3 regions of the Exiguobacterium sp. s102 genome follow, and region 1 is predicted to be linked to each of the others. Evidence: riboswitches for the same ligand, from Rfam matches in the RefSeq annotation. Region 1 holds a riboswitch; each other region holds the start of a gene.
What was found. Region 1 has a riboswitch for S-adenosylmethionine ahead of msrA (peptide-methionine (S)-S-oxide reductase MsrA). Riboswitches for the same ligand answer to the same signal wherever they lie in the genome.
Positions count from the first base shown of each region.

Region 1 (4,167 bases):
TCAACTCGATCAACTCGAACAACAAATCATTGAAAGACGTCGTGATCTGCACCGTCACCCGGAACTCTCTTTTCAAGAAGTGCGGACACCAAACGCCATCGCCTCATTTTATGATGAGCTTGGTCTCCCTTACCGCAGGAACGTCGGTGGTAGCGGGATCGTCGCGACCCTCAAAGGAAAACATCCTGGAAAGACCATCGCCATTCGGGCCGATTTCGATGCCCTGCCACTGCAGGAGGAAACGGATCTCGCCTTCCGTTCGATTCATCCGGGTGTCATGCATGCGTGTGGACATGACGGACATACGGCGATTGCACTCGGTCTTGCCTCGGCCTTTACAGCACTGCAAGAAGACCTTCACGGAACAATCGTGTTCATTCATCAGCACGGGGAAGAAGTCTTCCCGGGTGGTGCCATTCAAATGATTGAAGACGGCTGTCTTGACGGGGTCGATGCAATTTTCGGTACGCATCTCGAAAATGACTTACCTGTCGGAACAATTGGCTATCACGCAGGACATACGCTGTGCGCCATCGATGAATTCGAAATCGTTGTCCACGGACAGGGTGGTCATGCGCAAGCCCCTCATAAAACACAAGATGCACTCGTCGCCGGGGCACAACTCGTCTGTAATCTCCAACACCTTGTCAGTCGGCGAGTTGATCCGTTTTCACCTGCCATCATCGCAATCGGTTCATTCCATGCCGGAACGGCTCCGAACATCGTTACTGGTGAGGCACGGATTGTCGGTGAAATCCGGACATTCGACGAAGCGCTGCGTCACCAGTTACGCCAGCAGGTCGATTTAGTTGCTCGGACGACGTGTGCCGGAATCGGTGCGAGCTACTCCATCGACTTTACGACGGGTTATCCATCCCTTTGGAATCATCCGGTAGAAACAAATCTCGTTAAAGAGGCGACGGCATTTTTAGGTGAAGCCCATGTCAAAGAACTCAAACCGATGATGGCAGCAGACGATTTCGCCTATTATTTAGAGCGTATCCCAGGAAGCTACTTCTTTACGGGGTCCGCCAAAACGGACGGGAGTACGATTTATCCGCAACACCATCCGAAATATGAAATCGATGAACGGGCACTACTCGTCGGCGCGAAATCTCTAGGTGCGACCGTCCTGCATGCCTTACAATCTTAATGATTGACTTTGTCGTTTTAGAGATGCTATTATCACATCAATGATAACGAATTTAATCAACTTCATATAACACTTATCAAGAGTGGACTGAGAGATCTGGATCGATGACGTCCCAGCAACCTGCCTTCAGTGGCAAGGTGCTACGACCAGCAAAGCGCAAGCTTTGGTTGATAAAAAGCGACGACTCCTTTTGCAACCAAGCAAAGGAGTCGTTTTCGTTTTCTCGCTGTCAGAGCACGAATGATTACAGGGCGACTACCGCCAGCGGAAAGGACGAGATATAGATGGAAAAAGCAACATTCGCAGGAGGCTGTTTCTGGTGCATGGTGACACCATTCGAAGAACTGCCCGGTATTCACGGAATTGTTTCCGGTTATACAGGAGGACAAATCGAAAATCCGACATACGAACAAATAAAAACAGGCACGACCGGTCATTCGGAGGTCGTCGAGATTACATTTGATCCGGCGTTATTCTCATACGAGCGGTTACTCGAACTTTACTGGCCGCAAACGGATCCGACTGACGCCGGCGGACAGTTCCAGGACCGTGGGACACAATACGCACCTGCCATCTTTTATCATACGGAAGAACAGCGCCTTGCTGCGATTGCTTCACGTGACGCGCTTGCTGCGAGCAATCGCTTTAAGCAGCCGATCGTCACACGAATCGAAGCGGCACAAGCCTTCTATCCAGCAGAAGACTATCATCAAAACTTCCACAAAAAGAATCCGGAGCACTACAAAAAAGACCGGAAAGCATCCGGTCGCGATGAATTCATCGATGTGGCTTGGAAAGAAGAAGTATCTGTCTAAACTAAAAAAAGCCCGCTTCGTGCGGGCTTTTCGTTTGTAGATACACTCTTATGAAGAGTGAATATGCTATAACAAGAGGCAATCCGTTCGCGCTCCCCTGTTTCGCCTCGTCTTCAAAGCGATTCGAGACGGATTGCGCTCTAACACTACTCTATGATTTTCTCTACGGTACACCCTGAAAGCTTCGTTTTTCGTTGACTCCTACGGGAAAAAGCGCGTGAACACGCGCTGCCAAGAGGCTGGCAAGACCCTGCTCGTTGTCCGTGAGGATCAAGGAGCAACGGCTTGCGCCTCGCCCGAGGAAAGCAACGAAAAGAACGAATCTTTCATTCCACAACTACTGATTCGTCTTCGCGCTAAAAAATCGACTTTATACTGCCAGAGTTAACCGTAAGAATTACGATACCTTTTCCGACAACTCATCCGAAGATTCGATTTCTACGATTTGATATCGTTTCAACACAAAAATACCGGCTAGCATCACAAGCAATCCAGCGACTTGTCCGAGCGAAAGCTCAAGCTTCGGTAAACCGAACCAACCGAACAAGTCGACACATAATGCAAAACTCAGTTGCGAAATCAAGACGACCGAAATCGCAATCGATGGACCGAGCAGCTGAATCCCGCGCATCACACAAAATACGACACCGACACCGACCAGACCACCGAATAAATAAAGCGGTTCGACCGTTTGAATGTTCGAGAATGTGCCACCCCGAAATACGAGTAGCGCAAACAGTGAACCGATGAACCCGACAAAAAAGACGAGGGTCGTCGTCGCCCATGCCCCGAACGCATGACTCATCCGTGCATTCAATACCGTCTGTAAACTAATCATCATTCCTGCCGTAATCGCACAAAACATACCTAGTCCCATGCTAGCCCCTCCTTATTCGTAACTATTGCCATTCGCTTTTTCTTTAATCCGCTCTACATCTAAAATAATGATTTTCCCGCGTCGTCTCGCCAAGATTTCTTCTTCACAAAGTGTTGAGATGATACGGTTTAAATGACGGTAACTCGTCCCGAGCCAATCGGCGACGTCATGGAGATTCGACGTTCGCATCTCTTGATAAAACAGACTGTCGGAAACGTCCGAGGTAATCGATAACAGATATCCGGCAAATCGTTCTTCGACCGAATAGAGGACATGAAATGATGCTGATTTCGAGTCCGCGTACCACTTGGTCGTAATGACCCGCAGTAAAAATTGTAAAAAGGTGTTCGTCGTATTGTGCTCACGTAAGATCGCATACGGAATGCTGAGTGCCACGACGTCCGTAATCACCTCGATGGTATTCAAGACTTCCCGTTGATTGATATATTCCGCATCACCAATCACCGTCATCGCCTTTTTAAAGCGTAAAATCCGTTGTTTCCCTTCAGCCGATGCTGCAGAGATTTTAATTTTTCCTTCGACGATGAAATACATCCGGTCAATCGGTTCACCCGTCACACATAACAGGTCCCCTTCCGAAAACGTTTCGATGCGTAAATAGCCTTTACTGGTCTCCGTAAAAATATCCGCTAAGTCGTACTGTTTTAAATAGGTCTCAATCGTCTGCATAGGCCCTCCCTTTAGGACAGTGAAAAAATCGCAACTCCGGCAAGCATCAAACTGATCCCGATCCACTGTCCCCGGTTACTCCTTTTTTTGATGACACCAAACCAGCCGTTCAAATCAATCACGAATGCACATAAAATTTGTGCGACGAGCAACAAACACATCGCCCACGTCATGCCAAGTAACTGGATCGACGTCAGTTCGGTCACGACGACGAGTACGCCAAGCAATCCGCCACTGGCATAGAGGAGCGGAAGCTGTCGAAAACCGCCGATTTTCCGGTCACGAACCACACTATAAATCGCTAAGCACCCCATCAATCCGACGAAATGAACGATCGTCACCGAAAACCACGGACCAATGGCATCTCCTAAACGGGCATTAAAAATCCCCTGCAACGCAATGAATAGTCCACTCATTAATGCGAATATAACTCCCTGCACTTTAAGGCACCTCCTTTTGTTTCTTCTGTTATGAGTAGACACTATTTTCACCTTATCTGAAAAGGACAAATGTCCCATTTTAAAAAATTGTATAAAAAAAGACGGATTGCCCGTCTTCAGCGTGTAGATAATCGATTAAGAGGCGTAACCATGAGATATCGGGATGCAATCCGTTCGCGCTTCCCCGTCTCG
Region 1 covers NZ_JACSML010000005.1:108,146-112,312, reverse strand. Annotated here, with positions in the region: gene KNQ02_RS12695 (M20 metallopeptidase family protein) at 1-1,153, shown strand, start outside; SAM riboswitch class I at 1,224-1,330, shown strand; gene msrA (peptide-methionine (S)-S-oxide reductase MsrA) at 1,438-1,968, shown strand; gene KNQ02_RS12685 (DMT family transporter) at 2,366-2,845, opposite strand; gene KNQ02_RS12680 (Crp/Fnr family transcriptional regulator) at 2,858-3,535, opposite strand; gene KNQ02_RS12675 (DMT family transporter) at 3,547-3,975, opposite strand.

Region 2 (4,167 bases), on a different contig from region 1:
TTGAACGCCGAGTCCTTTACCGGCACGATTGTGTTTCGTGATGAACGACGATACTCCGATGTTTTGAGCGGCTTGGACGATTTGATCACGTCCGACGGCTGCCGTCGTTTTCGGAACACGGATACCTGCTTTTCGTAAGGCGGTGTATTGGTTGACCTTACTGACCTCGAGTCGTAACGCACGGGTTCCGTTGAAAACGGTCCGGTCATGTTCTTCGAGCCAAGCGAGGACCCCTTCCGTCAATTCTGGTGCATAGCGGTGCCCGCGCGTATGGGACGAGGCACTCATCCGGCTGTAAAAAACGCCTTCCGGTGGTGTTTCATCGAGCGGGACGACCCCTTCGTTGAGGTGCCACTGTTCATACGGTAAGTTGAGTTCCTCGAGTCGCTTGATTAAATGATCCGTCCATTCCTGATTTTCGTGTAAGATATGAATTTTCGTCATTTTAGTTGACCTACCTTTCGTTTCGCTTCGACGCGTGGCATGACCTCGCGGGCAAAGCGTTCCATTTCTTCGAGTTGCGGAGAAAATTGAAGCAAGAGCAACGTCACGCCGACTGCTTCAAATTCAAGAATCCGTTCTGCGATTTGATCCGGCGTCCCAATCAAGTTCGGACGCAGTCCCCGGTTTGAGACCGAATAGTCATTTCGTTTGACCTGTTGTTCGAGTTGCGATTTACTGACGAAGTCGTCATACCCGGCATATCCGGCACCGTCTTCTTTAACGTTCGTAATCCGGTGCCATTCTTCGAGCGCCGCTTCTTCCGTCTCGCGACAGATGATGTAGGCCGCCAGTCCGAAACTCGCAAGCGGCTGCTTCCCGGTCGCCGCGCGGCGGGTTTTCATATCCGTAATTTTCGTCGCGACTTCATCGACCGTTCCTCCATGTATGACATAGGCATCACAGTGATTGACGATCGTCTGTTTCCCCGTCTCACTCTCACCACCAGCGTAGAGCTTGATTCCGGGACGCTGAACGGGTTTCGGGTGAAGCTCTGCCCGTTCCAGCTGATAGTACGCCCCATCAAAACTATAGGGTGATGCGTCCGCCCATAATCCTTTCATGACCGTCACGAATTCTTCCGTCCGGGCATATCGTTCGTCATGGGCTGTAAAAATCCCATTGTATTGACGGGCTTCTTCCTCCCACCAGGCCGAGACGACGTTGAGCGTAAAACGTCCGTTACTCAACTGATCGAGGTTCGCCGCCATTTTTGCTGTCGTCGCCGGATTATGAAAACCGGGCCGGACGGCTGTCATGATTTCCAACCGTTCCGTTGTCGCCGCAATCGCCGCTGCCGTCGTCCACGCCTCAAGACTCGGTTCGGCTATTCCTTTAATGTCGTTTAAGTTCAATTCTGCAATCAATGTCGTAGAAAAGCCAATCCGTTCTGCCGTCTGTGCGACTTGTTTCGCATAATCGAATGTCGCTGGCATTTGTTCATCCTCGACGTTTCGTAACCAACCCCCGAAGATTGGTAACCAAAATCCGTATTCCATCCCCTGTGCCCCCTTTTTGCATAAAAAATCGCTCTTTTCGTTTAGAAAAGAGCGACGAATGTCTACTGTCGGCTCTTATCTTCAAAGGAATAAATTCCTCTTGGAAGTAGCACCTTCCGCTCATGCGGGGTTGCTGAAGTGTCGTCGGGCCAGTCCCTCGACTTCTCGTGATAAGAATAATTGAAATTAGCGTACATCTTTTAGCAGAGTAAAGCAACCTTTAAACCTTCTTTTCCTATCGGAATTAAAAAACATTTGGAAAATCACTCTGTTTCTTGATACTTCTTTGTCTAGAAGCTAAAAACAGGAATTGCACATCGGTTTAAGATGGCAATCCCTGCTTTGTATGGTGCTGTTCAAAATCAATTCATTCTGGTGATACGAACGGTGAGTCATTGTGATTTGCATCCATCATGACTGTCCGGCGACCAGTCGTTGAAACTTCTTCGCCCCGTACGCGATCGTAGAACTTCGCGATTGTGACACTGAAGTATGGTCCAATCCAAAGGAAACCAATCCCGATCGTAACAATTCCGAGCAAGAACCAACCAATGAATGAAAGGACGAGGAAAAACGCCTCTTTTTTGTGTCCATCCATCATTTGGCGTGAACGTGTAATGGCATCAAGGATGCCAATCGATGGTTCGTCCCGAATGATGTAATACGTCAACATGTAAGAGAATGACTTAATGATTCCTGGAATGATGAAAAGTAAGAACCATAGCCCTAAGAAAAAGGTTTGGACGATTGACACTCCAATGGCTTTCAAGAACATTTTGTACGGCTCAAACAAATCGGCGACTTTCGTCTGCTCGTCTCGGGCGACAGATAGGGCGAGCCATGACCATCCCATTGCAACCGGTAAGGTCAACACCGTCAAGAGCATACCAATCAAGTCGATAAATTGGAAATCCTCTTCGGGTGAGGACGCAAATCCGTTCGGAACGCCTTGAATGATTAAGAACAACAACATCATTAATGCCATGAAGCCCCATCGTCCCTGCAACGACTCGCGCGCTGCTAATTTTAATTGTTTTGACATCGAAAGATCCTCCTCAAAAATAAGTGCTACCTTTCTTTACGGTTTATTTTTGAGGAGGTTTCACTTTTTAACGCTCGTCTTTTAGTAAACGTTGGACCATTGCTTTTTCAAGTTGTTGCTGGCACGCCGTATACAAAGAGCGTCGTCCATCGAGTCGTTCAATCGCAAACGGAATATCGTGCTTTTTTGCTTGCACGAGGACATGTGCCGCTGCTGCGTGAGAAACCCGACTTTTGACGACGACGATCGCATCTGTCTTTTTCGCGAGACAGGCAATTTTTTTCGCAGCTTGGGCATCACCGCCAAGATGGATTAATTCGACTCCCGTCTCCGCAAAGAAGTCGCGGTAGACGGCGCGCTGTTGCTCATTACCGACGATGACGAGACGCATGCCGTCGTAGGAAGCAAAATCGAGTGCCGTTTTATCGACGAATTCGATTGGTTGACCTGGTAATGTCGTCGTATCGAGACGTTCGAGTTGCTGGACTTTCTTTTCCCGGAGGCGCCGCTCTTTTTTGACTTTCTTCGCCTTCGGTTTCCGTTGCATCATCTTGTCGTAGCGTCCTGTTTTCGCCTGTTTGTTTGCAGGTGACGCAGTGGCGGACTCGGGCGAACCATTCGATACGTCGCGTGCCGGTAATTCCGTCATGGTCGGTACTTCATAATGAAATGCGTGTTTCCAAACAATCGTCAATGTCTCCGGATGACCTTTCCACATGACGAGGTCGACGAGTTGACCTGCTTTCAGTTGGAAGAACCGCATGTCTTCGAGTGGTGTCGTGTAATAGAACGGTTTTCCCGTCTCATCTTGCAGTGGACCGTCAATCGTCGCTTCGATGATGCCATGGTTCTTGACGATACACTTTTCAAAAACGATTCGCTCTGCAAGTGGTTTTACTTGATCCGTCGCGACGACGGCTAAGATTTCAAGCGACGTCCGGCGCTCATCTTGATGTAGGACTTGGACACGGACTTCCATCCCATGCTCCAGGTTCCAGTCACGGATTTCTGTTTCTGAGACATGACTGTTTGGCCATTCCCGTAACGAGCCGCCCTTTAATTGCCGTTCGAACGTATAGGAATACCGTTGTTCGACAGTCCGTTCAACTTCTTCCTTCCGTTCCTGGATCATTTTGATCGGGAGGCTAGATGGTGTTTCCGGACGTTCTACTAGTTTCGTCGTTGTTTGACGTGGCGCGTAGTACTGCGACAGCTGGACCCATTCATCGATTCCGTTGATTTCTTCAAGTAACAAACCCCAGTCGTCTGCTGTCTCGACGATGTTCAGTTTGCTTGTAACTAACTCCTTCGCTCGTTCGATTACGTGATGCATCATGTTAAAAACCCCTTTGCTATTTTTTCCAACTATAGCAAGGTCAAGATGCTTCACCCGTGTAAAAAAACAACCGGGTATTTTTTTATTACGGGTTACGATTTAACTTCGACTGCGGAGTCGCCACTTCGGTATTTTTCGACGACGACAATCAAGACGGTAATGATGACGAGTAAGAACCAAGACGATAATTTGCCAAAATCGACAAGTGCCCAGCCCTCTTGCTGATGCGGATAGACCCAGCCCTTAAAAAAGGTGACGATGTTTTCCGCCAGCCAAATGAACCAGGCAAT
Region 2 covers NZ_JACSML010000003.1:163,553-167,719, forward strand. Annotated here, with positions in the region: gene KNQ02_RS10575 (ATP-grasp domain-containing protein) at 1-444, opposite strand, end outside; gene KNQ02_RS10580 (LLM class flavin-dependent oxidoreductase) at 441-1,499, opposite strand; SAM riboswitch class I at 1,572-1,676, opposite strand; gene KNQ02_RS10585 (DUF975 family protein) at 1,867-2,541, opposite strand; gene KNQ02_RS10590 (DUF2325 domain-containing protein) at 2,609-3,877, opposite strand; gene KNQ02_RS10595 (DUF817 domain-containing protein) at 3,970-4,167, opposite strand, start outside.
Region 2: linked by a shared signal. The riboswitch ahead of KNQ02_RS10580 (LLM class flavin-dependent oxidoreductase) and the one ahead of msrA (peptide-methionine (S)-S-oxide reductase MsrA) in region 1 are both predicted to bind S-adenosylmethionine.

Region 3 (4,167 bases), on a different contig from region 1:
AAATCGCAAGCCCTGCAACAATGGAAGAAACAGCAACAGAACTGATGAAGTAAACGAAGGACTGATTCATCAGTCAGGACCACATCAATCAAATGGCCGATACTCCCATCGTTTCAAGGGGGCATCGGCCATTTTTTTGCGCATTCATATTGTTCTGGACGGCTTAGTCGATGCTTGAAACACGCATCGAAACAGTCTTCATCCCTTGCTTTTGCGCAGGAAAGACATCAACCGGTGTGGGTCAAACGACTATATTGGTGCACAAAGTGTGTTGCCTCGCGGACAATCGTTTCTTGATCGTAATCGAGGGTCGCGACATGATAGGAGTCAAGCAGGCAATAGCTCCGTTTGTCCGTCGAACCGATGACTTGATAAAGGTAATCCGAACTTTCAGGCGGGACGACATGGTCTTCGGCAGAATATAAAATAAGTGTTGGAATCTCGATGGCTGGTAAGAGTGGACGTGTCTGGTCAATCAAGGTCAAAAGTTCCGATGCGCAGACGACAGGGACCTGGTCATAGATGATTTCAAACGCTTCACGTTTAATGTCTGGGGTACTTTCTTTTAAGTAGCGTGGACAGTCTTCAAAAGATAATGCTTCATAGGCAGGAATCGCTAACGCTGCATTGATCGTAATCAATCCGTCAGCAGGTAATCCTTCCGCGACGAGTGCAAGGGCAAGTGTCGCACCCATCGATTGTCCGGCGATGAAAATGGACGAACAATGATTGGTTAAGACGTCGAACCCTTGGCGGAGGCTTTGTTTCCAATCTTCAGCAGTCGACGCTTCGAAATCACGGATGCTCGTCCCGTGTCCGTCGAGACGCGGGGCATACACGGTAAACCCTTGGGCGGCAAACTGCTCTCCGACAGTACGGACGCTTTGAGGGGTTGCGTTAAAACCGTGAGACAGTAAAATACCGATTGGACCTCGTTCAATCAAAAAAGCTTCTGCGCCAAACAGGACGGGTGATGATGAATTCATAAAGGGTTCCTCCTTCTATTAAAAAACTCGTAGTGCTTTAGGCGCACTACGAGATTCTCGTAAGTATCATCCAAAGCATCGGCTTTGCTGGTCGGAGCACCTTGCATGTTGCAGGTTGCCGTGGGTTCGTAGAGCCAGATCTCTCGCCCACTCTTGATATATCGTATAGGAATTGTCGGAATAATCATTGTGAAGAGGATAGCATTGATTGAAATACGTTGTCAAGACGTCAAAAAGAAGTCGAAATTGATAAACTGGGTAATTTGGTTTAATTTTGAAAATATGGTTGACTTGAGAAAGGAATCCCCGTAGTGTAAGCATTAGATTCACGACATAAGAACGACTTGAAACATCACACATATGAACTTCATACCGTAGCACTTATCGAGAGAGGTGGAGGGACTGGCCCTACGAAACCTCGGCAACAGACTTCTTACGTCGTACTGTGCCAATTCCGTCAGACGTTTGTCTGAAAGATGAGCGGAGCGGATTCTGCCTTAGTGCAGATGGAAGGATCCTTTTCTTTTAAGAGAAGGGTCCTTTTTTTGATGTTTTCCTAAAAAAAGAGAATGAAATACAATTCATTTTGTATTTTAGAATGACCTGTGCTAGTCTTGAGCTGTATAACTCAATAACCAGTTCTTCGGGGTAGGGTGAAAATCCCAACCGGCGGTGATGCGATTGATAAATCGATGAGCCCGCGACCTGCAGTGTACGCACTGTGGCTGACTTGGTGAGACTCCAGGGCCGACGGTAAAGTCCGGATGGGAGAAGGACGAAACAATGCGCTTGCTGCCATTTTCTGAAAAAATGTTTTCAGGGAAAGGTCTGTTTCTGTATGTGTAAAAACAGAAACGCGAGACGCTTATTTCGTCAATCCTTCAATCACGACGCCCCTTTTACAGGAGGCGTCTTTTTTATTGAAAGGAGCGGAAAAAATGGAAACATTCATGAGTTATGCGATGCAACTAGCACACATGTTAAACGGTCAAACGAGCCCGAATCCGAGTGTCGGCTGCGTCATCGTCAAACAGGGGCGGATTGTTGGTTTTGGGGCCCACCGTTATGCGGGAGGACCCCATGCCGAAGTCGAAGCGCTCCTCATGGCAGGTGAAGCAGCACGCGGAGCCGATCTCTACGTGACACTCGAACCGTGCAATCATCACGGCAAAACACCGCCGTGTACGGAAGCGATTCTAAAAGCCGGCATTGCGCGCGTCTTTGTCGCGACAAAGGACCGCCACGCGCTCGTCGCAGGAAGCGGTATCACACGTCTCCGTCAGGCGGGGATTGACGTCGAAGTCGGTCTACTAAAAGACGAGGCAGTGGCACTGTATGAACCATTTTGGACGGCGATTGAACGAAAACGTCCGCATGTCACAGTGAAAGTCGCCCAAACGATGAACGGGACGATTGCGACGGGTGAACAACGCTTTATCACTTCGGAAGCGGCACGTGCTGACGGACGGCAGTTACGCGGGATACACGACGCGATTCTCGTCGGAAGCGACACGGTGATCATCGATGACCCGGCACTGACGTTGCGCAGTTCGACCGGCATCGAACCGGTCCGTGTCATTGTCGATCGCCGCGGGCGCCTGACTGAAACATTCCAAGTCTTAAACGATGGCTTGAATCCGACGTACTGGCTGACGGAACAGCCACGTACGATAGAGCGCGAGAACGTGACGGTTTTCGTCGGGGCGTATGCGACACCGGACCAAATCCTCGAACTTTTATATGAACAAGGTATTCGCAGTCTGTTGATTGAAGGCGGTCCCACGATTCAATCCGCATTTTTAGAAGCGGATCTCGTGGATACGATCGAACTCTATCAGGCACCGTCCCTCTTCAGTAGGACCAAGTCTCTGACGACGGAACAGGACATCGAAGACCGTTTTGATTTAGTGAAAATGAACCAAATCGGACAAGACGTCCATCTCCAGTATGTACGAAAGGAGAGGATGACATGTTTACCGGATTGATTGAAGAACTTGGCACAATAAAACGGAAAGTCCCCCGTCCGAACGGGCTGGCGCTCGAAATTGAAGCGACAGCAGTGCTTGACGGAACAAAGATTGGCGACAGCATTGCCGTTGATGGGATTTGTTTGACGGTGACGGCGATGACGAAGAGCGGATTCACGGCCGATGCCGTCCATGAGACGATCCGAGCGACGTCGCTGCAGACGTTACGGGTCGGAGCAGCCGTTCAACTCGAACGCGCGATGCCGGCGAATGGACGGTTCGGCGGTCACTTCGTCAGCGGTCATATCGACGGAACGGCTCGGTTTCTCAGCCGGCGACCGGACGGTGAAGCGATGGAATACCGTTTTGAGGCAGGCGACTGGAGCAAGTACTGTATTCCGAAAGGATCGATTGCGATTAATGGGACGAGCCTGACACTGCAACATGTCGGAAACGACGCGGTGACGATTTCATTGATTCCCCATTCACGCCAAGTCACGACGTTCGATCGCTTGCAGACGGGTGCCCTCGTCAATATCGAATGTGACTTGATGGCGAAACATCTCTATCACTTTACGCAGAAGGATGCGAAGACGGACTGGTCGGCATTTTTAGGAGGCGAAGCATGATGAACGGATTTGATTCGATTGAAGAAGCAGTGGATGACTTAAAACGCGGACGACCGATCATCGTCTGTGACGATGAAAACCGTGAGAACGAAGGGGATCTCGTGTTACTTGCGGAACACGCGACCCCCGAGATGATTAACTTCATGATCACTTACGGCAAAGGACTCGTCTGTGTCCCGGTCAGTCCGGATATCGCAACACGACTCGAACTCCGGCCGATGACAGATGTCAACACGGATCCGCAGGGAACGGCTTTTACGATCAGCATTGATCATGAAGATGCGAAAACCGGCATCAGTGCAGCGGAACGGGCAATGACGATTCAGCGGATGTTGACGGATGGTCCAAAGCAGTTCAAGCGTCCCGGACACATCTTTCCGTTGATCGCAAACGAAGGCGGCGTTCGCGTCCGGCGTGGTCATACGGAAGCAGGGATTGATTTGGCACGGCTCGCGGGAAGCGCCGAAGCGGCCGTCATCTGTGAAATCATTTTAGACGACGGGACGATGGCACGGGTTGATGATTTAGTGACGTATAAAGCAGAACATGATTTAAAAATGATTACGATCGATGCTCTCGTCCGCT
Region 3 covers NZ_JACSML010000007.1:60,573-64,739, reverse strand. Annotated here, with positions in the region: gene KNQ02_RS13910 (thymidine kinase) at 1-45, shown strand, start outside; gene KNQ02_RS13905 (alpha/beta hydrolase) at 228-986, opposite strand; SAM riboswitch class I at 1,047-1,149, opposite strand; SAM riboswitch class I at 1,365-1,469, shown strand; FMN riboswitch at 1,622-1,766, shown strand; gene ribD (bifunctional diaminohydroxyphosphoribosylaminopyrimidine deaminase/5-amino-6-(5-phosphoribosylamino)uracil reductase RibD) at 1,925-2,971, shown strand; gene ribE (riboflavin synthase) at 2,956-3,582, shown strand; gene ribA (GTP cyclohydrolase II) at 3,582-4,167, shown strand, end outside.
Region 3: linked by a shared signal. The riboswitch ahead of ribD (bifunctional diaminohydroxyphosphoribosylaminopyrimidine deaminase/5-amino-6-(5-phosphoribosylamino)uracil reductase RibD) and the one ahead of msrA (peptide-methionine (S)-S-oxide reductase MsrA) in region 1 are both predicted to bind S-adenosylmethionine.